Regions from separate parts of the Peribacillus sp. B2I2 genome, predicted to be linked through region 2. Evidence: riboswitches for the same ligand, from Rfam matches in the RefSeq annotation. Region 2 holds a riboswitch; the other holds the start of a gene.
The links. Region 2 has a riboswitch for FMN ahead of ribE (riboflavin synthase). Riboswitches for the same ligand answer to the same signal wherever they lie in the genome.
Positions count from the first base shown of each region.

Region 1: it holds a riboswitch for FMN, as region 2 does, so the genes downstream of both, ABIE66_RS17425 (ECF transporter S component) here and ribE (riboflavin synthase) in region 2, are expected to answer to the same signal.

Region 1 is NZ_JBGCCB010000001.1:3,529,055-3,544,242, reverse strand. Features, by position in the region: gene serA (phosphoglycerate dehydrogenase) at 1-1,526, opposite strand, end outside; FMN riboswitch at 1,847-1,981, shown strand; gene ABIE66_RS17425 (ECF transporter S component) at 2,147-2,728, shown strand; gene ABIE66_RS17420 (ferredoxin) at 2,865-3,113, opposite strand; gene ABIE66_RS17415 (YpbB family protein) at 3,404-4,474, shown strand; gene ABIE66_RS17410 (RecQ family ATP-dependent DNA helicase) at 4,474-5,985, shown strand; gene ABIE66_RS17405 (CPBP family intramembrane glutamic endopeptidase) at 5,975-6,601, shown strand; gene ABIE66_RS17400 (LysM peptidoglycan-binding domain-containing protein) at 6,579-7,367, shown strand; gene ABIE66_RS17395 (YpbF family protein) at 7,735-8,193, shown strand; gene ABIE66_RS17390 (metallophosphoesterase) at 8,291-9,106, shown strand; gene ABIE66_RS17385 (MerR family transcriptional regulator) at 9,205-10,098, shown strand; gene ABIE66_RS17380 (genetic competence negative regulator) at 10,187-10,762, shown strand; gene ABIE66_RS17375 (Glu/Leu/Phe/Val family dehydrogenase) at 11,036-12,313, shown strand; gene ABIE66_RS17370 (YpdA family putative bacillithiol disulfide reductase) at 12,465-13,433, shown strand; gene ABIE66_RS17365 (asparaginase) at 13,460-14,425, shown strand; gene prsW (glutamic-type intramembrane protease PrsW) at 14,523-15,188, shown strand, end outside.
Region 2 is NZ_JBGCCB010000001.1:543,573-558,760, reverse strand. Features, by position in the region: gene ABIE66_RS02745 (DHH family phosphoesterase) at 1-136, opposite strand, end outside; gene ribH (6,7-dimethyl-8-ribityllumazine synthase) at 687-1,157, opposite strand; partial or broken gene ribB (3,4-dihydroxy-2-butanone-4-phosphate synthase) at 1,230-1,868, opposite strand; gene ribE (riboflavin synthase) at 1,887-2,525, opposite strand; FMN riboswitch at 2,672-2,802, opposite strand; gene ABIE66_RS02725 (hypothetical protein) at 3,339-3,512, opposite strand; gene ABIE66_RS02720 (hypothetical protein) at 3,740-3,904, opposite strand; gene ABIE66_RS02715 (TspO/MBR family protein) at 4,729-5,457, shown strand; gene megL (methionine gamma-lyase) at 5,475-6,650, opposite strand; gene ABIE66_RS02705 (hypothetical protein) at 6,955-7,143, shown strand; gene ABIE66_RS02700 (DEAD/DEAH box helicase) at 7,394-8,530, opposite strand; gene ABIE66_RS02695 (ATP-binding protein) at 8,578-9,825, opposite strand; gene putP (sodium/proline symporter PutP) at 10,002-11,471, opposite strand; gene ABIE66_RS02685 (molybdopterin oxidoreductase family protein) at 11,629-13,689, shown strand; gene ABIE66_RS02680 (aldehyde dehydrogenase family protein) at 13,890-15,188, opposite strand, start outside.

The sequences.
Region 1 (15,188 bases), 3.0 Mb from region 2:
AATTGTTTCATGTTGTCTGCCAATGGTTCATCAAAGCTTAAAACCATGATTGCTTCCCCACCAGCTTCTTTTCGGCCTACCTGCATGGTGGCGATATTCACTCCGTGATCACCAAGAACCTTACCTACGTTACCGATTACACCAGGTTTATCGGTATGCTGGATATAAAGTAAATTCGATTCCGGATGAAAGTCGATTTTGAAACCATTCAAGCTTACAATTCGAGAACCGTAATTTTCGATATAAGTTCCACTTATTGTTAATTCGCGGTTGTCACCTTTTATTTTAAGGCTGATCAAGTTAGAGTATCCTAAAGAGTCCGTTGAGATTTTTTCACCAACTGTAATGCCACGCTCTTTTGCGACCAGCAAGGCATTCACCTCATTGACTGATGCATCAACCCTTGATTTGAAGAAGCCTGAGATTAGACTTTTTGTCAGAATCGCTGTATCGAAGTCCAATGACTCTCCTGCATACGTAACGGAGATTTCCTGAATCCCTTCATTCATGCACTGAGAAGCAATGGATCCCATTTGCTGAACAAGTTGATAGAATGGCTGTACCTTTTCAAACACTTCTTTAGAAATCGCTGGAAGGTTGATTGAACTGGAAACTGGATTTCCTTCGAAATAGGTCAAAACTTCTTGGGCAACCTGTACGGCTACATTTAATTGGGCCTCTTTCGTAGATGCACCTAGATGAGGTGTAGCAATGACGCTATCCAATTCAAGCAGTTTATGGCCAAGTGGAGGTTCTTCCACGAAAACATCCAGCGCCGCCCCTGCAACATGTCCTTCAACTATCATTTCATATAAATCATCTTCGTCTAGAATTCCACCACGTGCGCAGTTCAGTACATAAACTCCTTTTTTACAGGTAAGCAGTTTTTCTTTATTGATTAAACCTCTAGTTTCATTCGTTAGTGGAGTATGTACAGTAATGATATCTGCTTTAGGAAGCAATTCATTTAACGGCAGGGACGTTACGGCCATTTTCTTTGCACGATCAGCAGTCAGGAACGGATCATAGACAATTACATCCATCCCAAACACTTTAGCACGTTTGGCAATTTCCCCTCCGATACGTCCAAATCCAACTATACCTAATACTTTGCCGCGAAGTTCCGTTCCAGTATATGAAGAACGTTTCCATTCCCCATTCTTCAGTGAAGCATAAGCTTGCGGAATATGGCGCATTAAAGAAGCCATCATGGCAAATGTATGTTCTGCAGTTGAAATGGTATTGCCGTCAGGAGCATTAACCACGACAATCCCACGTTTTGTCGCAGCGGGGATGTCTATGTTATCGACGCCGACACCAGCGCGTGCTATAATTTTCAACTGCGGCATACGGTTCATTAAATCTTCCGTAACCTTCGTTGCACTTCTTACAAGTATTGCATCAATCTGATCAAGTTCGTTTTCCGCTTCCTCTACTGTCTTCTGAATAAGGTGAATATTGGAAGCCTCTGATAGCGGTCCGAGTCCTTCTGGTTTGATGGCATCTGCTACTAAAATCCGATACACGTCTAAACACCTTCCTAGGGAAAAGAATTATCTTAAATTTCAGTTAATTTTACAATTTAAATGCCAATTGTGTCAATTTGGCTTCACTGATTGTAAGCGCTTAAAACAATAATTACATTTGGATCGTATGTTTAATGCCGCACTATTAATGGCTTCAACATCGATTGCCTTAAAAGAAAAAATATTTTCATTATGATAATTTTGTGTATCCGATTTTTCTTTTAAGTGATTTATAGTCCTAAATGTATCAACTGAGAAAAAATGCTATCACAAAAAAGGAATTTCGGATATAATGGGAAAGATAAAACAAAATTTTATAGGTCTATCTTCGGGGCGGGGTGTAATTCCCCACCGGCGGTGATGAAGGAAATTCTCTTCTAAGCCCGCGAGCCTTATGGGCAGGATTTGGTGTGATTCCAAAGCCGACAGTATAGTCTGGATGGGAGAAGATGGAGGTTCCTGAGTGCGTTTCAACAGTTATTTGCTGAACGTTTGTTTGATGTAACCTTTAATTTATCCCTTTAATTCTATTGGAATTAAAGGTTTTTTATTGAGCATCAACATGATTAAGGAACCCTAACCTCTTTTTCAGGTAGATCGGAAAAGAAGGAGAGAGAACTATGAAAAAGAACAAAGTGAAAAAAATGGTCACACTGGCCATGATGGGAAGCATTTCTTATTTATTGATGCTTTTAAATTTTCCGTTCCCAGGATTTCCACCTTTTCTGAGTGTTGATTTTAGCGACATACCAGCACTGATGGCGGCATTGATTTTCGGACCGATGGCCGGGATTCTAGTTGAATTCCTTAAAAACCTATTGGATTTTGTCATGACAGGGACCTTGACTGCTGTACCAGTGGGACATATCGCTAACTTTGTTGCGGGAATACTGTTCGTCTTGCCGACTTATTATGTATTTAATAAAATCAATTCAAAAAAAGGGATGACGTTCGCTTTACTTGCGGGTACAGTTTCCATGGCGGTATTTATGAGTGTTTTAAACTATTTTGTCTTTTTACCGGCTTATACCTTCTTTATGGGAGCGGATGCAATGTCGGCACCCGAGTCGAGAAAGTTCGTCACGACGGCAATCTTGCCTTTCAACGTGATTAAAGGCGTGCTCATCACATCTGTATTCATGTTATTGTTCATTAAATTACAGACATGGATCAATAAGCAAATATTATATAAAAATGCTTAACGGCATTGACGATAGAAATATAAAAAAACAACCGGATATACATATCCGGTTGTTTTTTTATGTCATTGGTATGGGAATGTGTAAGCGACATTGGCCAAAAGAAAAAGCCATTCTCGATTGAAAATGGCTTGTACCTTTATTCGAATTTTAGTGCATCCCCGTCAAATGCCTCGTCAGCAACTTTAATAGAATCCGTTGGACATCCTTCAAATGCATCCATCATATCATCTATTAGTACATCTGGAATTTCAACGATTCCCTCATTATCGTCAAGGGTAACAAATGCAATCCCTTCGTCATCATAATCATATATATCTGGTGCTGCTGCTCCACAAGCACCACAAGCGATGCATGTTTCTTTATCCACAATAGTAAATTTAGCCATGAATATAACCCCTCCTAAGTTGATTAACAACTGATAATCTTTTTATTTCAGATTATTATCTCTTTCTTATTGTAAGACCGAATGCCAAACTTTTCAATAGAAATTGTATTGATAATAACTATCATGTAGTAGAATGTCAACGAAAAACATCGTAATAATTAACTTGGGTCCTACCATGGTTCGTCATTTAGTCACATAATTTTCCTTGTATTCATCAATAATAACGGCGATTTTTGCAGATATTTGTTACAATGGGTTTATTGGTTAAATGAAACAAGGATGTGAGTCCCATGAATAATTATCTACAGGCAATCATTCTATATGCGATAAAAAAATTTCAAGGCGAACGTTCCATTTATGCTATATACCATATGCTACAGGGAAAGAAGTCGTCACAAACAATCCAGGATGCCCATTTATTCGGGTTAACGAATATATTTGGGACAATACCTCGGTTTACACGTCAGCAATTGAATCAAAACATTGAACAGTTCCTTAAGCATGACTACATTAATTTAACGGATAAATCAGATGCATATGAAATTAGTCTGCAAGGAGAGGGAATGTTAGTCGATTACTTTAATAATAATCCTTTTCCGACGTATATAAATGGTTGGAAGTATCACAATATCACCCCGGTTTTCTGGGGAAGGTTAAACTTGCTCATTCAAACCATATCCCATATTGTCCACAATGAAAGACGTTTTTATCCGATACAACGAAATCCGAAAATCCAATATTTCGTGAAGGAATTCTTACATGCCAATCGTCAGGACCGAGTGTTGATTGCTCAACATCTATATGAAGAACTGATTTCCCTTTTAGAAAGTCAAAGTGATTTGAAACGAGACATTTTCATTTTGAAATTAACTGGGGTAAATAGGATTGGGCTTACGTTTGAACAGATTGCCAAAAGGAAAGATGTAGAAGAACAATATGTTCGCTTTACATTTCTTGACTCGTTGCATCAAATGCTTTCAGAAATGGATACGGGAACGGGAACGGAATACCCCCTTTTGTCCTCGTTAACCAATGATTGGCAAAAGAGTGAGAATCCTCATTTGACACAATCTACACAGACTACTTTACGGTACATACAGGCAGGGAAAAACCTGGGGGAAATAGCTGAAATCCGCCGATTGAAAGTCAACACCATTGAAGATCACCTCGTTGAAATTGTCCTATCGGATAAAGGTTTTCCAATATCCGATTATGTGTCTATCGAGGATGAGAGAGAAATTGCTGCTGCTATTAAGGAACTTGGTACGAAAAAGCTTAAAGCAATCAAGAATATGGTCGATAATAAACAGATAAGCTTTTTCCAAATACGGCTTGTACTTGCGAAATTAGGTGATGGATGATGAATATAGAACGAGTCCTCAAAGAAAAATTCGGATTTGATGAATTCCGTCCCGGACAAAAAGAAGTGGTTGAATCATTGATGTCCGGCCGTCATACTTTAGCGATGCTGCCAACCGGATCCGGTAAATCATTATGTTACCAGTTGCCGGCCTATCTTTTGAATAAGACTGTCCTAATTGTCTCCCCATTATTATCATTAATGCAGGATCAGGCAGATCAGCTCAAGATGAGTGGCGAAAAAAGTGTTTTGACCCTCAATTCTTTTTTGAATCTAAATCAAAAAAGGAAAGCTTTCGACCGGTTACATAGTTATCGTTTTATCTTTTTATCTCCTGAAATGCTGAGCCTGGAGACTGTGATAAAATCCTTGAAATCCATAGAAATAGGTCTATTCGTCATCGATGAAGCACACTGCATCTCACAATGGGGATATGATTTCCGACCGGATTATTTGAATTTAGGAGAAGTGAGGCGTGAATTGAACAATCCATTGACTCTTGCCCTGACAGCAACTGCAACCACTGAAGTCAGAAGGGATATCATTGGTAAACTCAACATTGGACAAGCCAAGGAAACCGTCTCATCTGTTGACCGCGATAATATTGCAATAATTGTAGAGCGCAAGTTCAGCTACGAAGAGAAACTATCCCGTGTACTGGAGCTTGTCAGGAAATTTACAGGTAGCGGAATTATTTATTTTTCCTCTAAAAAATTGGCGGAATCGGTCACTGGGTTTTTACAGGAAAACGGGATAGAGAGCGTCAATTATTATCACGGTGGCATGGAACAGGAACAAAGGATGCTCATTCAGCAGCAATTCATTTCCGGTCAGTTGAAAATTATATGTGCAACGAGTGCTTTTGGCATGGGTGTAAATAAATCCGATGTCAGGTACGTTATCCATTTTCATATGCCATCCACGATGGAAGCTTATCTTCAGGAGATAGGCAGGGCGGGACGAGATAGGAAGCAAAGTGTGGCTGTCTTATTATATAGTGACGGGGATGAAGGGCTTCCCCTGCATCTGATGGAGCAACAGTTGCCTACGGATATGCAAATCGATGGTGTTTGCTCTTTCCTTAATGCTTCACAACAGATTCCGGCGAATTTGACCCTATCAGAAAAAGAACAGCTGTCTCAATCTTTTTCGTTGAACGAAATCCAGCTTCGTTTTTTTACCCAGTTCATTACAGGAAATAAAGATCCTTTATATCAAGTGGCAGAGATGAAAGAGTATTGTCAAAAGAGGAAATCCGGGAATCAAGAAAAGCTTAATAATTTCCTTATTTGGATACAAGCAAACGAATGTCGCCGTTCAGGTATATTGGACTATTTTGAAGAAAAGCAGCGGGAAGTGAACCCCATTTGCTGTGATATCTGTGGTATGGATGCCGAGAAAATGGCTGATGTATGGCCGGAAGTCAAGGTGGATCCGGTTAATTCCTATTCAACGTGGAAAGAGGAATTGGCTTTTATCTTATTAAAGAAGGAAAATGGGAATGAAAAATAAGCAAGCTGAAATAATTAAACAACTAACAGATAAACAGTTGCTAAATAATTTGTTTCTTACACAAATTATTCTCTTAACGTTATCCATTTTTTTAGGTATTATTTTATTTAAAGACCGTTCTGCTTTTTTCGACTTATTTATCTTTGATGACCTGAACATTTTGCTGATTGGAATTCCCGCTGGAGTCATTGTCGTGTTATTTGACATTTTCTTTATGAAAGTGACACCATCTTCCTATCAGGATGATGGTGGTATTAACGAACGCATTTTCAGTAATTTGTCATACCCGATGATTTTTGTCGTTGCTTTAGTGGTAGCGATAAGTGAAGAGTTATTATTTCGTGGAGTGTTGCAAACACATTTTGGCTTGCTTCTTACGAGCCTCATTTTTGCAGCTGTTCATTATCGTTACCTTTTTAATTGGTTTTTATTTTTAAATGTTTTGGTTTTGAGCTTCTTTATCGGTTTTCTCTTTGAAATGACCAATAATATCCTGGTGACGATTACGGCACACTTTTTGATTGACTTTATCCTAGGTATTTTAATCAAGAGCAAAAAGCAAAGAGGGTTGAGCAAGAAAGGGGGTGACTTTAATGAGTCGAGTGCAGAAGAGTGAAAAGGAAAACGATCAGGCTGGTGAACTTCGTTCGCGAATTGAACGTCATAAGGCTAAGTCATCATTGCCAAAGCGCAGCAAAGTTCACCAGAATAAAAAGAAAAAAAGTAAAGTGAAGATTAAGTTTCCAATGATACAATTATTAGCATTGTTTTTTATTTTGCTTCCAATTGGATTTTACAGCCTTTATACATATTTTCAGGAAAAACCTTTCCCTGTACATGATCCAAAAAGTGACCCAGTCGTCTTTGAAGAAAATAAGGAAGATAAAGAAGCGATCCCTACTACAGCAACGGCAGAGGATTTAAAGGAAAAGAAAGAAAAAGAAGTAGCTGAGGCTAAAGCAGAGGAAGAAGAAAAGAGAAAAGCCGAACAAAAAGCTAAAGCACAGCAAGAGGCCGAACAAAAAGCTAAAGCACAGCAAGAGGCCGAAGAAAAAGCCAAAGCACAGCAAGAGGCCGAAGAAAAAGCTAAAGCACAGCAAGAAGCCGAAGAAAAAGCCAAAGCACAGCAAATAGCTGACGAAAAAGCAAAGGCTGAAGCGGCAGAAAAGAAAAGGGCAGCCGAAAGAGTTCAAGCGGCGAAATCGGATAAAGAGGAATACAAGGTTGTCTTACATACTGTTCAAGGTGAGGAAACATTATTCCGAATTTCCATGAATTACTACAAATCACAGGAAGGCATTGCTCTGATCAGGGAGTGGAATGGTCTGAATGGCAATGAAATTTCCAGAGGTCAGGTTTTGAAAATTCCGATCAAGAAATAATGATGGCACCTTTAGAAAACATCAAGTTTAAATCCTTCTATTTCAAAACAAAAAAGACTTTAGGCAAAAGGAGTTCTACCTTAATGTTAAAACAAAGTTGATTGGAACGGAAGGTACGAGACTCCCTTGGACGCGGAAAGCGAGTGCCTGAAGTGGAAATCAACATTCAAATTTTAAAAACCTAAAAAAACTGGAGACAAACTCAATTATTATCGAGTTTGTCTCCAGTCTGACCCTGTCTTTATAGGCAGGGTATTTTTAATATTGTTCAACTTGGTTCAGTATGAAGCCAAACATGACAGGTACTTTATCATTTTTTCCACTACTCTTTCATATCATGATTTGAAAGAGTAGAGGAGGAAATGCGATGGAATCTACAATCATTTTATTGGATGAAAAAACGGATCAAGCAACTAAACAAATGCTGCAGAATGTCGTGGATCGAAAAAAAAAGTTCGAGGCTCTTAAAAGGAAACACCTTCAAAGCTTATGGGCAACCATGATTGTTGCTACCCTTTTTTTGGTTTATCTTTATTTTTATATCGTTGTACCTTATTCTTATTCCTTTTTCAGTATGTTTAGTGTTTTCGTCGACCATTTTAGCCATTTCCTTTTTTTGGCGGCAGCCATAGGGCTATATGGATATATGATATTAATTAAAAAAAAGCTCGATAAAGCAGAAAAGGAGTTTCAGTTGCTTCGCTGTGAAATTATTAATAAAAGTAAGCAGTTATGGGAAAAAGAGGAAGAATGGAAAAGTCGCCATAAGGTTTTTGAAATGATGAAGAAGAATTATGATATTAACTTATATCATGAAAATAAATGAATGATCGCGTTAAATCATATTTAATTGCGAGTAATATGGTTTTATGGTTATATGAAGATAACTCTTGGGATTAGGATGGAAAGAAGGTTTACGAAAGATGTTATTGGTATCTGGATTATTTTTAGTCATCATTCTGCTGGTATTTGCCACGATTATTTACATGTGGCGTATGGCCAAGCAAGATAGGTTGATTTTTCAAGACTTATTTTTCAATGACTTTCCTGAAGGGTTTGGCGATGTTCGGATTTTTTTCATATCTGATCTTCATCGACGGATCATATCGGATAGATTAATTGAGGGAGCACGTGACAAGGCTGATCTGGTGATCATCGGCGGGGACATAAGGGAAAACGGGGTTCCCTTGGAACGTGTGGAAAAAAATATATTGAAATTAAAAGAACTTGGCCCCCTTTATTTTGTTTGGGGAAATAATGATTATGAAGGGGATTTCCATGAGCTTGATGCAACCCTTTTGAAACATGGAGTGAAAATCCTTGATAATACAGCTGTTTCTTTTGAGTCTCAAAATGGCAGCAAAATCGCTCTTCTGGGCATTGATGATATAACGGAAGAACGAGATAGGCTCGATCTTGCGTTGTCGGATTGCGGGAATGAAGCTTTTCGGATTTTGGTGAGTCATAACCCATTGGTTAAGAAACAATTGACTCCGGAACACCATATAAGTCTCGTTCTGTCAGGTCACACCCATGGAGGGCAGATTCGCATATTTGGATTCGGTCCCTATCAGATCGGCAGCATAAAAAAAGAGGGGGACTGTTTGTATATGACGAGTAATGGCTATGGGACAAGTACAGTGCCTTTAAGGCTTGAAGCAAAGCCGGAAACGCACTTATTCACCCTGAAAAGGGGGGCATGCACTAAAATAGGCGAAGCGGTGGAGCAGACCTATTAAGCTGCTTTTAATCGAGCCTATCGAGATTTTACAGACTTAAAAAAATCCACTATAATTTCAACAATTGATCGTACAGTTATTGGAGGCCTTGTAAAACCATGCAAGAAGGTAAATATAATATAAAGGCAGTTTCAAAACTGCTAGACATTCAGCCAGGAACCCTAAGGGCGTGGGAAAGGCGATATAAATTTATCGAACCTGTCAGGAATGAATCAGGGCACCGGCTGTATACAGAAAAACATCTGCAAATCCTTAAATGGCTCATCAATAAAACAGAGCAAGGTTTTACGATAAGCCAAGCCGTTTCGCTACTTGAAAGTACAGGCTATCTGGCGACTGGAGTTCCTGAAACGAACCGTAAGGATGAACAAACGACTAAGTTATCGGATGAATTAATTGAAGCTCTATTAAATTTCAATGAAAATAAAGCCCATATGCTGATAAGCCAAGCATTCAGTATGTATACAATCGAACATACCATAGTTGATCTACTCGGTTCAATATTGGTTCAGATAGGGGATAAGTGGGAAAGGGGGGAAATTACTTCCGCTCATGAACACTTTGCTTCGAACATCTTAAAATCCAGGATCAGCTCAGTCATGCATACGATTCCGACTAACGGTTTTCTTCCGAAAGCCCTTACCGTTTGCGCCCCTGGTGAAAAACATGAATTCGGACTGTTGGTCTTTACCATTTTTTTGAAGCGGAAAGGATATGAAACCATTTATTTGGGAGAATCCATCGCGGATAAGGATCTTTTTACCGTTTTAAACATCATAAGACCCTCTTACTTATTCATGTCATGTTCACTAAAAGAGAATCTCGATAGAACATTTAGGCTGGTTGAGGAGTTAATGAAGGATTTCCCGGATTTGAAGGTGGGTCTTGGAGGTGCGGCGCTGAGCCTTATATCCGAAGAGAAACGTACTGCCTTCAGCGGAGTTTTGATGGGGGACACGCAATCGAAATGGGAAGAATGGCTGAAAGGTTAGCGATCGGCTGTGGAGAAATAATGGATATGCACCCTGCGACCAAGGCTTCATATGATGTATGAAGATGGTAACCAGGGGGCATTTTTTTATGAAGCTGGAGCGATTAACTAATAATAAAATCAAGATTTTTTTGACCCTTGATGATTTGATTGATAGAGGTATTACAAAAGAAGATATTTTAGGGAATTCCTTTAAGGTCCACAAGTTATTCCAGGATATGGTTGAAGAAGCGTGCGAAGAACTCAGCTTTAAAATGAGTGGTTCCATTGCAATCGAAATTTTTTCCCTGCCTGCACAGGGATTGATAATCATCGTAACAAAGGACGAAGAGGAACTATTGACAGACGAAGAGGAATTCTTGGATTTGCAGGTGAAAATTGATGACTTCCCCCATATTCTGTATGTTTTCAATGATTTTGAAGATATCGTCCAATTATCTCATCGATTGTCTTTGCAAGGTTCGCTTAAAAGTACTCTTTATCATTATGAGGGAAGATACTATTTACTTATCGAAAATGTTAAAGACACGACCTATGACACGGTCATCTCTTTAGCGGCTGAGTATGGCCATGCATCAACATTGACACTTTGCCGCATCAATGAATATGGAACATGCATAATCCAGAATGAAGCGATACATGTTTTGATCACACACTTCAGTTAGCTGCAATACGAATGAGACAAGGCAACCACATAATGGAAAAACAATGCGGTTTGCCTTATCTGTCTCACCTTTTTGGCCGGAGAAGATGTACGGTAAAATAGTAAGAAAACAGTTGATATGATAACGTTTTCATTTTTAGAATATTTCCAACTTTTAAATTCCCATTTTTACTCTTGCATAAATATATCGAAGGTGTATACTAGCACATGAAGAGGACTATTTGTACATTATAATTTTATATATGGATGAGATTTTCCCTAGGAGGTACTTTTAATGGAATCGGCAAAAGGTAATAGCCATGTAAATGAAGAAGAAAAACACGACGTACTGAGGTCTACCCAAACTGTAATACATAAAGCTTTGGATAAGCTGGGTTACCCGGAAGAAGTTTATGAGCTTTTGAAGGAACCATTGCGTTTATTAACGGTGAAGATGCCAATCCGCATGGATGATGGGTCAGTGAAAATTTTCACGGGTTACCGTGCACAGCATAATGATGCTGTTGGGCCTACAAAAGGTGGTATCCGTTTTCACCCTAATGTAACGGAACGTGAAGTGAAAGCATTATCCATTTGGATGAGTTTAAAATGCGGCATCGTTGATTTACCATATGGCGGGGGTAAAGGCGGTATCGTTTGTGATCCTCGTAATATGTCCTTCCGTGAGTTGGAAAGGCTAAGCCGGGGCTATGTTCGCGCAATTAGCCAAATCGTGGGGCCGACTAAAGATATCCCGGCACCTGATGTATTTACAAATTCTCAGATCATGGCTTGGATGATGGATGAATACAGCCGTATGGATGAATTCAACTCACCAGGATTCATTACGGGTAAACCGCTTGTACTTGGTGGTTCTCATGGCCGTGAATCAGCAACTGCCAAGGGTGTAACGATTTGTATCAATGAAGCTGCCAAGAAACGGGGCATTGATATTAAAGGGGCACGGGTCGTCATTCAAGGTTTTGGTAACGCAGGTAGTTTCTTAGCTAAATTCATGCATGACGCAGGTGCTAAAGTTATTGGTATTTCAGATGCCTATGGTGCTCTACATGATCCTGAAGGACTGGATATCGATTATCTTCTCGATAGGAGAGATAGTTTCGGAACCGTAACGAAATTGTTTAAAAGCACAATTTCAAATAAAGAATTGCTTGAATTGGATTGTGATATTTTAGTTCCGGCTGCAATTGAAAACCAGATCACTGAAGAAAATGCTGCTGATATTAAAGCAGCGATCGTTGTCGAGGCGGCAAACGGACCTACAACAATTGAAGCGACACAAATCCTAACGGATCGTGGAATCCTTCTTGTTCCAGATGTCCTCGCTTCTGCTGGTGGAGTAACGGTTTCTTACTTCGAGTGGGTACAAAATAATCAAGGATATTATTGGTCTGAAGAAGAAGTGGATGAAAAGCTGGAAAAAATCCTTGTGAAATCTTTTAATAATATTTATGAACTTGCACAATCCAGACGTGTTGATATGCGACTTGCGGCTTATATGATTGGCGTAAGGAAAATGGCTGAAGCTTCACGCTTCCGTGGTTGGATCTAAAAGATTCAAATTCTTGTATTGATTATAGTGAAAATCATGTTGATTGCTTTATCATTGAAATGATTTGTAAAAACTCCTATCATGTATTGATAGGAGTTTTTATTTTTAGACGAACGAATTACATAGTGCATGGAAAGGCAGTGGAGTATAGATGAATGTTGAAGAAGTCATTATCATAGGTGGGGGCCCTTGTGGATTGGCTGCTGCGATCGCTCTTAAAGAAGTGGGAATTCAGTCCCTGATCATTGAAAAAGGTAATGTGGTGGATTCCATTTACCGTTATCCAACACACCAAACATTTTTCAGTTCAAGCGAAAAACTGGAGATTGGTGATACCGCATTTATTATCGAAAATCGTAAGCCGGTCCGTAATCAAGCGCTAGCCTATTATAGGGAAGTAGTCAAAAGGAAAGAATTGCGAATCAATAAATTCGAAAAAGTGGAAAAAGTGGAAAAACGTGAAGATGGGAAATTTTTAGTCAAGACATCAAAAGGTGACTATACAGCTCTACATGTGATCGTATCGACCGGATACTATGATCATCCAAACTATATGTGCATTCCGGGCGAACAGCTTCCTAAAGTGTTTCATTACTTCAAGGAGGGCCACCCCTACTTTAATTGTGATGTTGCCGTCATCGGTGGTAAAAACTCAAGTGTGGATGCGGCTCTGGAATTGGTCAAATCTGGCGCAAGGGTTACAGTCCTTTATAGAGGATCGGAGTACTCTTCAAGTATCAAACCATGGATTCTCCCGGAATTTGAATCATTAGTCCGCAATGGAACGATTATGATGGAGTTTAATGCGAATTTGGACAAGATAACTGAAGATAGTGTCATATATCATGTAGGTGAAGAGGAAAAAGTTATTAAAAATGATTTTGTGTTTGCCATGACTGGTTACCATCCTGACCATTCCTTTTTGGCTTCAATGGGCATAAATATTGATAAGGAAACTGGAAGGCCTTCATATAACGAGGAAACGATGGAGACGAATGTTAAAGGTCTTTATATTGCAGGAGTTCTGGCAGCCGGAAATAATGCGAATGAAATCTTCATCGAAAATGGCAGGTTCCATGGTGGTTTGATTGCCTATCATTTGGCTGTTAAAGAAAAGTGAATTAAACGAAATGGAGATGGTTGAATATGGGAAAAATATCATTAATTACCACAGGTGGGACTATCGCCAGTAAAGAAACCGCGAATGGTATGTTGGCCTCTGGTGCATTGACTGGCCATGAGTTGGCATCACTTTGCGAATTGCCAAATGGTATCGGGGTTAAAGTGGTTAATCTTTTTCAGATTTCAAGCATGTCCATGTCCTTTGAGAAAATGCAACAGCTTAAATTGGCCATCCAAAAGGAATTGGAGGATCCGGAAGTTACGGGAATTGTCGTGACCCACGGTACGGATACACTGGAGGAAACGGCTTATTTCCTTGATGTCACGAATAAGGATCCACGTCCAATCGTATTAACCGGATCCCAACGGTCACCTCAAGAGGTGGGAACCGATGTATATTCCAATCTAAGGAATTCGATATTATGCGCTGCAAGTGATCTAATTAGGGATGTTGGCGTAGTTGTCGTTTTTAATGAGCGAATCTATTCAGCAAAGTATGTTAAAAAAGTGCATGCTTCCAATTTGCAGGGATTCGAATCTTTTGGTTATGGATATTTGGGGATAATTGATAATGATGTCGTCAGCATCTATCAAAAACCTTTACATAGGGAGTGTTATGATATTCGGAATCGCATCCCAAGAGTGGATATCATCAAGTGCCACACAGGCGCTGATGGTATCTTTATTGATGCTGCGGTTGCCAACGGTGCGAAAGGCATCGTGCTCGAAGGTGTAGGAAGGGGACAGGTTACTCCACAAATGGTAACTTCCATACAAAATGCAATCGATAATGGAGTAACGATCATCATGGCTACTAGTGCAGAAGAAGGAAAAGTTTACCCAGCTTATGATTATGAAGGCAGCGCATTTGATTTAAAACAACGTGGCGTGATATTAGGTGCTGATTATGACTGCAAGAAGGCTAGAATTAAGTTAGCTGTCGTGCTGGCAAGCGAAAACTCTATAGATGAAACTTTCTTTAAGTACTGACGGATTAAATAATTGTTGGAAGTCTTGATTCTTGGATTCAGTTTTTCTTCATTCCATGGTACGATTAAGGAAAAGAAGAGGAAAAGAGGGTCAGCTAATGCTGGTCATGTTGTCAGCGGCCATTGCGCCAGGATTGGCGCTACTGAGCTATTTCTATTTGAAAGATCAATATGAAACCGAACCGATATCGGTTGTGGTCAAAACATTCTTATTCGGTGTCTTTCTTGTTTTGCCGATAATGTTCATACAGTATGTGCTCGAAACGGAACATATCTTGAATACCGATTTAGCTAATGCTTTTTTATGGGCTGCACTGCTTGAAGAATTTTTCAAGTGGTTCATACTCATTTATGTTATTTATCAGCATGTGGCATTCGATGAGCCATATGATGGGATTGTTTACGGAGCTGCAGTCTCCCTTGGATTCGCTACGATGGAAAATATTCTGTACCTGCTAGCCAACGGGGTTGAACATGCATTTCTAAGAGCCGTTCTCCCAGTATCCAGTCACGCTTTGTTCGGTGTGATCATGGGGTATTATTTGGGCAAGGCGAAATTTTCAGCTTCGAATAATAAGTTCTATTTATTATTGGCATTGATCATACCAATTTCATTACATGGGGTTTATGACTATATTTTGGTTTCTCAAAAATTTTGGGTGTACTTCATTATGCCATTTATGATTTACCTATGGTGGTTAGGCATGAAAAAAGTAAAAAAAGCACGATTGTTGTCTGACTTTCATGCAGAAAAACTTTCCCAA
Region 2 (15,188 bases):
CAAGAAATGCTCCTACATTCTGATTAAGGCGACCGATTGAATTATAACTAACAACTACTTCTTCTCCGAATGCCAGCTTAGCTACAATGCCGCAACCGACTCCATCTAAATCATTATGTGTAAAGAGATGGTACACACAAACCCCTCCTAATAACTAATAAATTTACTTTTCCCTAAAGACATGAATTTCAATTGCAATCTTTACAATTGTAGCATAATCATATCCGCATAATTTACCATGCTACCATTACGCGATGCTTTTGTTCTTTTTTTTTTTGAAAAACCCACTTATGATTCTTTATTTTCCAGAAATATATAATGAAAACACATTACTTTGAAATCGTGGTATTTCCATGTACTCCCTTAAAACAGACAGGGGAAAACAACAAACCATTAATGCTTCAAGATATCATGATCATGTATTCAATGATCACTTTATGCCTCATTCTATCCATATTTCTAGGCACCCCGCCAACAAGTGGCCCTTATGGCCATTTCAGAATTGTCCAAATAACAGGGGGAAATCTGAGGAAATCGTTATTGCCTTAATAGATATAAAAAAAAAACTAAAATAGCCGTCATGCCACAAATCACATTCAACAGAACCTGAGTAACATAACCTAAAATCCAGTACATCAAAAAAAAGCCGCAGGAAATGTTAATCCCTGCGGCCTCCTTATGTGAAATCACTGTTCTATCAATTTTCCAAGGTTGGCCATTTCAATGGCACTAACGGCAGCTTCATAGCCTTTGTTACCTGATTTAGTTCCGGCACGTTCAATGGCTTGTTCAATATTCTCAGTTGTCAACAATCCGAAGATAACCGGTACACCTGTGTCCAAGGAAACGGCTGCCATGCCTTTAGCTGCTTCATTGCACACATAATCATAATGTGAAGTGGCACCCCTGATTACCGTCCCAAGACCGATTACCGCATCATATTTACCTGTATTTACAAGTTTCTTCGCAATTAACGGAAGTTCAAAAGCACCCGGGACCCATGCGATGTCAACATCATTCTCATCAACACCATGACGCTTAAGGCCATCCAATGCCCCTCCTAAAAGCTTGCTTGTGATAAACTCATTAAATCTTCCTACAACGATTCCTACTTTCAATCCTGATCCGATTAATTGTGCTTCAATAATTTTCCCCATGTCCAATTCCTCCTAATTATTATACAGATATCATTTTTTGTTCATTTAAATGCGCTAAACTCCTTAAGCATTCGGGATGTTCAGTTCAAATTCTTGTTTCCCGATTGTATCACTTTGTTGAAGAAACCGAATCAAATCGGCTATCGTGATGAATTTCAGGTTGAATTTCTCAGCGATGACTTCCAAATCGGATACGCGTGCCATCGATCCATCTTCATTCATGATCTCGCAAATGACACCAGCTGGAGCGGCACCGCATAACTTTGCCAAATCCACCGAAGCTTCCGTATGTCCTGCCCTCCTCAGTACGCCGCCTTCTTTAGCGACTATCGGAAAAGTGTGACCAGGCCTTTGAAAATCTTCAGCGACCGAATCCTCTTTAAGAAGCTCAAGTATCGTCAATGACCGTTCAAAAGCACTGATTCCTGTGGAAGTGCTTTTATGATCGACACTAACAGTAAAAGCAGTACCATGATGATCGGTATTTTCTCCTACCATAGGATGCAGGTTCAATTTTCCTGCCAATTCTTCAGTAATGGTTGTACAAATCAAACCTCGTCCATGAGTCGCCATGAAATTAATCGCTTCCGGCGTCGCCTTTTCGGCCAACAAGACAAAATCCCCTTCATTTTCACGGTCTTCATCATCAGATACGATTACTATCTTGCCAGCTTTCAAATCTTCGATCGCTTCTTCAATTGTATGGAACATCATTACACCGCCCTTTTATTAGAATCCGTGCTCTGCCAAAAACTCTAAATTCAACCCTGGTTTTGAATCACCATTTTTCATTTGATGTATAATATATTTCCCTATCATGTCATTTTCGATGTTAACTATATCGCCAGCCGCTTTTTGCCCCAATACGGTGTCCTGATGAGTCAATGGAATCAGTGATACAGTCAAAAGGTTTCGTTCGATTCCAAATATCGTCAAGCTCGTTCCATCAATGGCTACAGATCCTTTTGGAATGCAAAAGGTACTGAGCCCTTCTTCCAATTGGATTACATAATATACGGCATTTTCTTTTCGTTCTTTTTTTATGATTGTTCCGGTTCCGTCGATATGACCTGAAACAAAATGACCGCCAAACCTTCCCTGTGCACTCATGGCTCGTTCGAGATTCACAGGTGATCCCAACTTTAACGTCCGGATCGAGGAAGCTTTGACCGTTTCCGGCATCACATCGACCGTAAACAAACTTTTCGTGAAGGACGTTACCGTTAAGCAGACCCCGTTGACTGAAATACTATCCCCCAGATGAACATCTTCAAGGATTTTTTCAGAACGAATCGACAGCTCCATACTGCTGTTTCCTTTTTTCAAGGAATGGACGGTACCGATATCCTCAATGATTCCCGTAAACATGTTTTTCCCCCTTTTATAAAATATAAAAAACCCCTTAGGAAGACCTAAGGAGTTAGCAGGAGAAATGAGTGAAAAAAACTGTATACCTAAAAAGCCTAATATTTTCTTTTTTGAAAAATTAGGCGTACGTATACACTTGGGTTCCACACGTCCTTCTCCCATCCAGACTGTACTGTCGGCTTTGGAATCTCACCAAATCCTGCCTTTATCAGGCTCGCGGGCTTAGAATTTCTTCATCACCGCCGGTTGGGATTTTCACCCGACCCCGAAGGACACTATCAACACATTGCTGCGCTTTCTAGTATTATGTTGTTATTTAAAAGCCTATGTAATAGGATTTTTACGGTTATGATATTGATTGAAATGTTTTATAGTTCTGTTGAATATTGTTCATTCCTTCCAAGTATCCTACCAAAAAACTACCACTGAATTGACTTTTAATTAATGACATATTACCACGACAAAATAAAAAGAACAAGGAATGAATCTCCTTGCCCTTCTCCATCAAGCCATTTTAAAAAAGTAATTTTGGATACTTTGTATATCCTTCCGATTTTAACCACGTGTAAGGGAAGATCCCTATTCCCTTTTTTATCCTTAGCAGGCACGTTTACATCCACTTCGACGTTTTACTCTACCTTTTGTTCAATTTTTACATTTTTTGTTTAAACCCAATTAATCTCACCTCCAAAGTCTCGAATATGTTAATGACTAGTTTATGTAAATGAATGAAAAGAGTTTGAACCACACAATGGATACTATAAAGACTTGGCCCATAAGCTCGGCCATACTAAAAATCAAGTTAGCTGCAAGTTATATGTGATGGACCATGTCTACAGGTGTGATCCGTTTCTTCCACCATTCCTGGCATAAATGATTGTCTCCTGCCAATACAACAGCACGGCACTTCTTCCAACCAGATGAGTTATAGAACTTCTTAGCTTCTTTATCACGTTTGTATTTATTGTAATAAGCCTGCTTACCCATACTATTTCCTCACCTTCTTTCTCCAAAATAAAAATGCACCCAAAGAATGAGTGCAATATTTAAACTATTTAAATTCAATTAGTGCTTTGCAACTTACCATTAACTAAACTACTATATTGTATAGGAATGTACTTACCACCTGATTTTGATTTTACTATTCCATTCAAAATAATGCTTTTTACTCTCTTTTTTACAACACTTTTTCTCTTTTTTCTTGCAACAATCTTTTACCTTCTTACAACTGTGTTTCTCTTTTTTGCACCACTTTTTATCCTTTTTTTTCTTACAACTATGTTTCCCCATATAATCATCCCCATATCATGTATTGTTATATAATATGGATTTACTAAATTTACGCTTGTGCTTGTCCCCATTAATGAATATATTGACATCTTCTTTCTCCAAGATAAAAAGCACCCAATTGAATAGATGATAATATAACTATACAATCGAATTCAGAGGGTTTTCTTTATATATTTTCTATAAAGATTTTCTTTGGGAATTTTGCTATAATGTTGAAAAAAATTTTGAGTATTCGAATCCGATTGCAGATCAGATGTTTGTAAGTTTAGGCAATTAAGGACCCCCCATAATTATGGATGCTTAATGATTTCAAATTATCTATCCACGTTCTATAAAATGAATCTCCAATAAGCCTGGTTATATCTAACATCTGTGATTTATCCTCATAGACCAATCTTGTATTTTCGTCTTCTAATTCTGTATTCAAACCAAAAATAACAGCCTTTATCAGTTATACTTTCAGACAAAAAAAGTTAACTTCCCTACTTCTTCAGGTGGAACTTCTTGACGATTTACAAAGTCCTCATTAAGGCTTTATCATTTAAGCTAGCATTTCGTGTGGAGTATACGATTCAATGCACCCTTCAATTGTGCCAACCTTTCCTACCAAACACTAAAATGGAACAAATAAAAACCGCCTCAAACCCTTTAATACAAAGGTTTAGGCGGTTTATTTTTGATCTTACGACCCGAAGGACTAAAATAATATGAATTTTTGAATATTTTAACGCCATAAAGTGAAAAAAGATATGAAATTTCTAAACTTAAATGGTTCATTAGTTACAGGAAATCCCTTTCTATATGGAAAAATGAAATTCATTTCCGAGTACCTCCGATGTGCTCCAAAAAGATTAAACATGCTTAAATGGTGGAATAAGTTATAGGAGTCACAATTCATACAAGGAGGAAGCTCATGCTTATTGCCATCACCAATTTGATTTTCTTTCTATTCGTCGTAACAATGAATTTTCTAGCCAATTTCCTGCCATTGAACGGCCAAACATCAGGAGAGGTCTCTGATAAATTGGATGTCCTTTTCACTCCTGCCGGTTATGTATTTTCCATATGGGGCTTTATCTACTTTCTGCTGGCCATTTGGGTAATCAGACAGTTTTTAGGTAACCACCTTAACAGCCCTGTTTATAAGGCATCCTCCCCTTGGTTCGCTTTAAGCTGTGTACTGAATGGTTCCTGGCTTTTGGCTTGGCATTACGAACACTTTTTGTTATCCGTATTCATTATCATCGCTCTTTTGGCCACATTAATGGTCATTTATATAAGCATAAAAAAAGTGGAGCATACTGCTTTCGATCTATTTCCGTTTTCCGTTTATACAGGCTGGGTGAGTGTTGCTGCCATCGCTGACATTTCTTATTACCTTACCTATATTAAATGGGAAGGTTATGGGATTTCCAGTGTAGCTTGGACAATCATTTTGCTGATTGCAGCAACAATCCTGGCCTTTGTCTTTGCAGGTAAAAACCGGGATTGGTGCTATCCTCTCGTATTCGTTTGGGCGTTCATAGGCATCGGGATCCGAAATGGTGCCGCCTACCCGGTAACCTCAGACATTTCTTATATTCTGGCTGCTCTCATCTTTATCGTGTCCATCACAATCTTCATCAAAAATAGAAGGAGCTGAAAAGGAAATATGGCTGCCTAAAATGCCTGCCGAAGATCATGCCATACGTCCTGCCAAGCTTCAAGGCCAACTGAGAGACGGACTAGTTGGTCACTGATGCCCATTTGTTCCCGCGAATCTTCAGGAATGGCAGAGTGCGTCATGGTGGCGGGATGCTGGATCAATGTTTCGGCATCCCCTAGACTGACGGCAATTTTGATAAGTTCCAATTTATTGAGGAATTCCTGCGCATCCTTTTTTGTGCCATGCAATTCGAAAGAGATAATGCCGCCGCCATGTTTCATCTGTTTTTGCATTATATAATGATCCGGTGAGGCTTCATCACCTGGATAATATACCTTTTTCACCTTTGGATGTTTCTTAAGTTCACGAAAGATCTCCATTGCATTGGCCGAGTGACGGTCCATCCTGACAGGCAAGGTCTTTACCCCCCGCAATAGTAACCAGGCATCGAATGGTGAAATGATTCCACCGATATCCTTCTGTGTAGTTCCAGCTACCTTTTTCATAAACTCCTTCTTGCCGACAACAAGGCCCGCAACGACATCCCCATGCCCGCAAAGATATTTCGTCGCACTATGAAGGACGATATCACATCCATATTCAAGCGGTCTCTGTAAGTAGGGAGTCGAAAACGTATTATCGACTACGACCGTTACATTATATTCCTTCGCAACTCTCACTACCATCTCTAAATCAATCATTTTCATCGTCGGATTGATTGGGGTTTCTACATATATGCAGGTCGTTTCCGGCCGAATCATTTTCCTTACTTGTTCTTCTGTATCCATTTCACAAAAATCATGAGTGATTCGGTATTTATTTTTCATTAACTGCAGAAGCCCGAATGTACATCCATATAACCCCTGTGAACACAGGATGTGGTCATCCGTTTTAGTTAACGCAAAAAGCACTGCTGAAACCGCTGCCATACCCGATCCGAAAGCAAGGCCAGCTTCCCCCCCTTCCAAAGCGGCAATCTTTTCTTCAAGCACTTGTACCGTGGGATTTCCAAGGCGAGAATAAATATATCCATCTTCTATACCGGCAAAACGCCGTTCCCCTTGCTCGGCCGTTTCGAAAGTGAATGTTGAGGTTTGGAATAAGGGTGTTGCCAAGCTTCCTAAATGCTTCTTCGAGTCATATCCTTCATGTATGACTGCCGTTTCAAACTTTTTATACTTCCCTGTCATATCGTCTCCTCCTAACCTATATCTATTGCTATCATATGTCAAAAATCCATATAAAGGAAGCGTTTTCATGCATGAATATCCCCATCAATAAACTCCAGAATTCAGTATATATAATTTAATTTCACAATTAGAATTTATAGATAAAGATTTTGGCAGGGCGCAAGATGAACAAATTCATTTTTGGTTTTCTGGTTATATTAACGACTGCTTTAATGGGTTCTACATTCGCTATAGGACAAATTGGCTTTGCGTACTTCACCCTAAGTTACTGGCAGTGTTTCGGTTCATCCTAGCAGATTTCAGCATGGCCATAGTCGTTAAGCTCATCAAACGCCCGCACTCAAAAAGATCAAGAATTGGTCCAAATGGAGTATCATCTTTTTTTCCAGACAGCTGGTGTCAGGGGATGCTTCTTTATAGGTTTAAGGACCAATTCAGCCGGGGAATTGTCGATCTTGACATTCATGAACCCGTTATTCCTCTTGCTGGATGACCCTGTTCACTGGTACGTTGCAGTTGGAGGTTCACTCATTTTCATCCGCATATTTTTGGTTAACTGGGAATCCCACCATTTTAAGACAGTGAAAAGGTCATGTAGAGTGAATTCAAATTGAGCATCCACTTAATTTTTAAAGAAAAGGAGGAGTTTTAAGAATTGGTCGGATGGTATATGTTCCCTGCTTAAATCCTAATCGTGTTTGTAAAAAAAAAGAGACAGCCGCCACGGCCATCCCTTTTCCAAATCATTCATCGACTACGATGTTTCCACCATAGAAGGTTACTCTCGTTAATGGAATCTCCAGTTCACGAGCCATTTTTTTCAACTCTCGCTCTTCTCTTTCCGTTACGATTGAAATAACAGTGCCGTCTGCACCTGCACGCCCAGTTCTCCCTGATCTATGGATATATTGATCGATGTTATCAGCCATATCAATATGAACGACCGCAGTAAGACCTTTAATATCAAGCCCCCTAGCCGCTACATCCGTTGCTATCAACATCGGGGATTTTCCGGAACGAAGCTTGCGCAGCGCTTTCTCCCGGTCGACTTTATTGGATTCCCCGTGAAGCACGCCCATTTCAACACCTTTATAGCTCAGCTTTTCATGTAAGACGCTCAGTTCTGCTATATCATTCAGGAAGGCAAGGGCCTTCACATCTTTAAGTCTTGTGATTTTCTCAAGAATCTTGGATTTTTCCCGTCTCTCTACAACAAAGTACAGATGATCCACTTTCGATTCCATTTTTTCATGCTTATCGACCTTTATCATTTCGGGTTCATTCATGAATCCTCGGGCCGCTTTTTCCGTTTCCTCTGGCAGAGTTGCCGAAAATACCATTATTTGCCTGTCTTTGAGGGTTGTTTTGATAATATTATTGATCGTACCCATATGCTCTGGAGTGATCAATTGGTCACCTTCATCAAGTACAATCGTCTTAACTTCATGCATCTTCAATTTCTTTTGGGCAATCAATTCATAAATCCTACCCGGTGTTCCGGCAATTACCTGTGGATGCTTCTTCAGTTTGTCCAACTGCCTTTTCACATTAGCACCGCCGATGAATGCTGCACCCGTTATGCCGCTTCCCTCTGACCAAATGCGAATTTCTTCATTGATTTGCATGACCAGTTCTCGGGATGATGCCAAAATCAAAGCTTGCGGCGATTTTTTTTCAGGATCTACCTTTTCTAACACTGGCAGTAAATAAGCTAAAGTTTTTCCGGTTCCAGTCGGTGATTCAGCCATGATGTCTTTTCCCTCAACAATCACGGGAATCGCTTTAGTTTGAATCGGGGTAAGTTGTCCGAATCCGGACTTTTTCCAGACCTCTTGTATATATGGTTTTCTATCGTTCACTAATGCAGGTAATTCGCTCATATCGTTCTCCTTTAATATAAAACTTTTCCTATCATTCATAGTACCACTTATTCTTGTCCAGTAGCCAACGGAATACGAATTGTAACCGTCGTCCCTTTGTTTATCTCACTTTCAAAATGCATTTCCCCGTCAAGGCGATGAACGACCTTCCGGCAAATTGCAAGTCCGATCCCTGTACCCTTTTCCTTCGTCGAATAAAAAGGCTCACCAATCCTTTCAAGGCGCTCGGGCATCATTCCTATGCCATTATCACTCACGCTGACTACAGCTTGATCATCGAGGATTTGCAGCGACAGATCAATTTTCCCATTATCCTCTATCGCTTCAATGCTATTCTTGACAACATTGATTATCAACTGTTTAAGTTCAATTGAATCAGCCATAATATAAATCGGTTCAGCGGTTTTAACCCTAAACCCCATTTCGATATTATTCAAATTCGTCTCTGCTTGCATCAACGTGAATACCTGTTGTAAACTGTCGGCAAGATCTATCCTTCGGAATGCGACATCCTGTTTCTTTCCGAGAACCAACAGTTCACTTGAGATAATATTAATTCGGTCAATTTCCTTCAACATGATATCAGAATGCAGCGGGTTGACCTCCTGTGTCATGTCCATTAATTGTACGAATCCTTTTAAAGATGTCAGCGGATTTCTTATCTCATGTGCGACGGCAGCAGCCAGATGTCCGATTACAGATAGCTTTTCCGACATGATCATCAATTCCTCTTCGCGCCGCAATTCAGTAATATCCCTTACGATTGCATATACTCCAAGCATTTCCGCTTGAACGATGATCGGTAGAAAGGTTACACGGATTATCCGCTTTTCATCACTCTTATTCTGGATGGTCGTTTCGAATTTTACGGCTTCGCCTTGAAGGGACTGTATAAAGAAAACAGATACTTTTTCCTTTTCATTCCAGTTGATGAGATGATTCGCATTCTTGCCTTTCAAATTGTCACTGTGATGACCTAACAGCTTTTCAGCTTCCGGGTTAATTGAAACGACATTTCCTTCAAGATTCAGTTCAAGGACACAATCGGGGTTATGCTTGAACAGCGACTGATACTGTTCATCCTTTAGATTGAATTCCTGTTGGGACCTCAACATTTTCCCCGTCCAATACCTGATTATGAAGTATAAGAAAAGCCCGGTTATGAAAATGAACATCCATCCTTTGGAATGTTGAAACATTGCATATATCTGAACATCCGCCTTTGCCTGTGTCATAGAGATGTAATCCGTAACGATAATCCATAAGACCCCAATGATTATATATATAATAGCCACTTTACATGCAATTTTATGAGATTGGTTCATGTTTTATCCTTTGTAATGTTTTTTGGTTTATTATTCCCAAATCACTCAAAAAAAGCCCTCATGTTTTCCACATAAGGACTCTTTGGATATTGTACCATATCTATGGCGTTCATTGTTTGTATCTAAAAAACAACTGGGTTAAATGATCAAGAGAGGTTTTTGATGGCTTGATTGAATTCCTCTTCTATAACTTTTGAAGGCTTGGCCGATAGTAAGCTGAAAACAACGACCGCTATTGTTCCAGCGATGAAACCAGGAATGATTTCGTATACTTCAGCTAACTCTTCGATCATTTCCCAAACGATTACTGTTGAGGTACCGACAATCATTCCCGCCAGGGCTCCCCATTTCGTCATTCGCTTCCAGTACAGGCTTAACAAAATGACCGGACCGAAGGCCGCTCCAAAACCGGCCCATGCATAACCCACCAATTTAAGGATCGTACCACTTGGATTAAAAGCTAAAATGAGAGCGATGGCAGAAATTGCTAAAACGCCAAACCGGCCCACTAGCACTAATTCCTTATCCGATGCATTCGGCCGAATGAACTGCTTATAGAAATCATCCGTCAGGGCACTTGCAGAAACTAACAGCTGAGACGCAATCGTACTCATGACCGCTGCCAAAATCGCCGCCAACAAGAAGCCTGTAATTAAAGAAGGAAACAGTTCTTTAGCTAAAATGATGAAGACAGACTCTGCACTTTTCTCCCCTAAAGGACTGCTTGTCAGATTAAAATAAGCAATCCCTACCAATCCGGTGAACATCGCTCCCACGATAGCAAAAATCATCCAGCCCATACCGATTCTCCGTGCACTTTTCAATTCCTTAACAGATGAAACCGCCATGAATCGAACGATTATATGAGGCTGCCCGAAATAACCAAGTCCCCATGCCAGAAGAGATATGATGCCAATGGTTGATGTTCCTTCGAAAGCATGCAATAAATTCGGGTTAATCGATTTTATTTCATTGAAGGTAGGATCCCAGCCACCAATATTTACAATCGTGACAACTGGTACTAGAATTAAGGCAATGAACATAATCGTACCTTGTACGAAGTCCGTCCAGCTAACAGCCAGGAATCCGCCAAATAATGTGTAAAGAATAACAACGCTCGCCGTCAGCCAGATGCCCCACCGGTAATCCAAATTGAAAGCGGAGCGGAAAAGCTCACCGCCTGCTACCATACCTGAAGAGGTGTAAAAGGTGAAGAAGATTAAAATGACCGATGCTGATACAACTTTCAAAATCCGTGATCCATCTTTAAACCGATTTCCCAAAAAGTCGGGAATCGTAATCGAATTGCCGGCCACTTCCGTATATGTCCGAAGTCTTGGTGCCACGAATAACCAGTTTAAATAAGATCCTGCACACAGGCCGATGACAATCCAGCCAGCACTTAACCCGCTTATGTACATTGCACCGGGAAGACCCATCAACAGCCAGCCGCTCATATCGGAAGCACCTGCACTCAATGCAGTTACAGCTGGGCCCAAGTTCCGGCCGCCAAGCATGTAATCCGTTAAGTTGGCCGTTCTCCGATAGGCCAAATAACCAATTAACAGCATGCCTGCCATGTATATTCCAATTGATATTATAATTCCATATTCCAAAAATGAATCCTCCTATTTATAGGTTAATTTTCATCTTGTAAGCTTATCAGAAAAAAAAACATATGTTAAGAAGTTCTTGCACCTATCAACGATTTCACTTTCAATATAATTAAGAAAATTCATTTTATTAGATTAAATTATTAGGAGGAATACGCCCATGCAATCCTATATCAATCAGCCAGATGGAGTCTTTCCCTCTGTTTGCTCTCTTGACTGTCCTGATCAATGCGGTCTACTGCTGCACAAAAAGGACGGGAAAATCATTAAAGTTCAGGGGGACCCTGATCATCCAGTCACCAAAGGGAATATTTGCAACAAGGTCCGGAACATGACTGCCCGCCTATATGACCCCAATCGCATAAAGCAGCCATTAAAGCGCATCGGCCCGAAAGGAGAAGGGAAATTCGCTCCAATCAGTTGGGAAGAGGCCATTGACACAATTACTTTCAAATGGAATGATCTGCTCGAAATGCATGGCCCTGAAAGCATACTTCCCTACAGCTTTTATGGAAACATGGGTAACCTAAGCGCAGAGGGCATGGATCGCCGTTTTTTTCACAAACTCGGTGCAAGCATGCTTGAGCGTTCCATTTGTAACGCGGCCGGCTCAGTCGGATACAACTATACAATGGGTGGTTCTTTCGGCATCGACCCTGAAGAAACGATTCATACAAAGCTTTTCATCATGTGGGGCATTAATGCGGTGAGCACAAATATGCACCAAGTTACGCTTGCACAGCAAGCCCGAAAAAACGGGGCCAAAGTAGTTGTCATTGACGTACATAAAAACCAAACCGGTAAGTGGGCAGATTGGTTCATACCGATTCTGCCTGGTACCGATAGTGCCCTTGCCCTCGGTTTAATGCATATTCTATTTGCCGAGAATCTAGTCGATCAGCCTTTTCTTGATGAATACACAGTGGGTGCTGCTGAATTGCGCGAACACGTCCGCCAATATGACCCTGCAACCGTCTCCGCGATCACCAGCGTTCCAATGGATGACTTATATGAATTAGCCAGGATGTATGGCACTACCACTCCATCATTCGTCCGAATAGGCAATGGGCTGCAGCACCATGATAATGGCGGCATGGCAGTACGCACCATTGCCTGCCTGCCTGCACTTACCGGCCAATGGATGACGGAAGGCGGCGGGGCCATCAAAGGGAATTCAGGATATCTGGCTTTTAATACAAATGCCTTAAGACGCCCTGATTTATTGCACAATAAATCTACTCGGACCATTAATATGAACCAAATCGGTCAAGCTCTATTGGAAAAAGAAAACCCGATTCGCTCCATGTTTGTATACGGCTCCAACCCAGCACTTGTCGCTCCGAATGCAAATAAGGTGCAGGAAGGTCTAATGCGGGAAGATCTATTCACAGTGGTGCATGATCTATTCTTGACCGAAACGGCCATGTTTGCTGACCTCGTCCTCCCTGCCACATCATCTTATGAAACGGAGGATTTTTATAATTCATACTGGCATAATTACGTCCAAATACAGAAACCTGTAGTCGATAAATATGGCGAGTCGAAATCGAATGTTGAATTGTTCAAACTTTTAGCTGATGGAATGGGCTTTGAGGAACAAGCTTTTAAAGATTCAGAAGAAGATATGATACGGCAGGCGCTTGATTTTCCCGATAATCCGCATTTGGAAGGCATCACCTATGACTCCCTTTCAAGGAATCAATTTGTCAAAGCCAAGATGCACCGGATGTTCCCAGGCAAGCTACCGACACCAAGCGGTAAAATCGAACTTTATTCAGAACGGATGAAGCGCGATGGATATCAGCCTCTACCAACATATACACCAATCATAAAAGACAGCGAACTGCCATTTTTATTCATACCGGCACCTAATCATAACTTCTTGAATTCAACCTTTTCAAATAATGCCAAACATATCTCCTTGGAAAAGGAACCTAAGCTGCACATCAATGCAGCTGATGCCAAAACGTTAGGGATAGCTTCCGGAGATATGGTTAAAATCTGGAACGGCCGCGGTGAATGCTTGCTTACCGCCGCTCCCGGTGAAAATGTGTTACCCGGCGTACTTGTCAGCCAAGGCTTGTGGCAGAATGCACCTGAAACGAAACAACTCATCAATGCCCTTACTCCAGATCGCCTCTCAGACATGGGCAATGGCGCCGTTTTCTTTTCAGGACGGGTGGATCTTGAAAAAGTCCAACATAAGTCCACGAATCTATAAATATATCGGCGATTCTGGAGTTATTTCGCCGATTCTCGGATTATATCGGCGATTCTGGAATTATTTCTGCGATTTCCAGATTTTATCGGCGATTCTGGAATTATTTCTGCGATTTCCAGATTTTATCGGCGATTTCCGTTTTTTTGCATATCAACATAAAAAAGGCTGTTCCACAAGGAACAGCCTTTTCGTCTAGCTATTTACTCTTCATCAAACCAACCAGTTGGCTGAATATCCAAGTTGTTATTGATTTGCTTTACTTCCGTATATGCCTCATAACCGAAAGTGCCCAGTTCGCGTCCATTTCCACTTTGCTTGAATCCTCCCCAAGGAGCTTCATTATAAGTCGGGTGATATGAGTTTATCCACGTGATGCCGGCACGTACTTTTTTAATGACACGGTACGCTTTTGCGATATCATTGGTGAACACCGCTCCCGCTAAACCATATTTCGTATCATTGGCAAGTCGAAGAGCTTCCGCTTCATCCTTGAACTTTTGAACGACAAGCACCGGTCCAAAAATTTCTTCCTGCACAATCCGCATGTCCGGTGTCGTATCAACAAAAATAGTAGGTTCGACAAAGTAACCTTTATCCAAGCCTTCTTCTTTAATTCGGTTTCCACCGACGATTAATTTGGCTCCTTCTTCTTTTCCAATTTGGATATACGATAATATCTTGTTCATATGGGCCTCTGAAACGATAGGACCCATTTGGCTTTTTTCATCGGAACCTGAGCCTACTTTGATCTTTTTCGCCTTAGCAGTAAGGCTTGCAATGAACTGATCGTAAATGGACTCCTCCAAAAGTAACCGGGAGCCCGCTGAACAAACTTGTCCTTGATTACAGAAAATCCCGTAGAGAGCATAATCAACTGCAGTCTCGAAGTCAGAGTCCGCAAATACGATATTAGGCGATTTCCCACCGAGCTCCAATGTCACTTTCTTTAGGTTACCTAGTGAAGCCTCCATGATCTTACGTCCTGTAGCCGTTCCTCCCGTAAAGGCTACTTTATCTATTTCTTCATGTTCGGCAATCGCCTGTCCGACAATTGGCCCCGCTCCTAACACTAGGTTTGCGACACCTTTAGGCAATCCGACCTCATCCATGATTTCAAATAGTTTGACAGCTGTCACGGGAGTAACCTCCGATGGTTTGAACACAACGGAATTTCCTGCAGCCAGTGCCGGGGCTAGTTTCCAGGCTGACATCATTAGAGGGAAATTCCAAGGAACGATCTGCCCGCATACACCAATCGGTTCCCTTACGACCATCGCTTGCTGACCATCAGGAACTTCATAAGTCTGACCTGTCGGTTTTGTAGCCAATCCTGCATAATATCTAAAACAGGCTGCTGAATCATCTATGTCATAACGAGCCTCACGCAATGGCTTCCCATTATCCAATGTTTCCAACGCAGCAAGTTCTTCAGCTTTTTCTTCTATTTTATCGGCAATTTTGAATAAAATGCGAGCTCGCTCCACTGCCGGAGTTCCCCA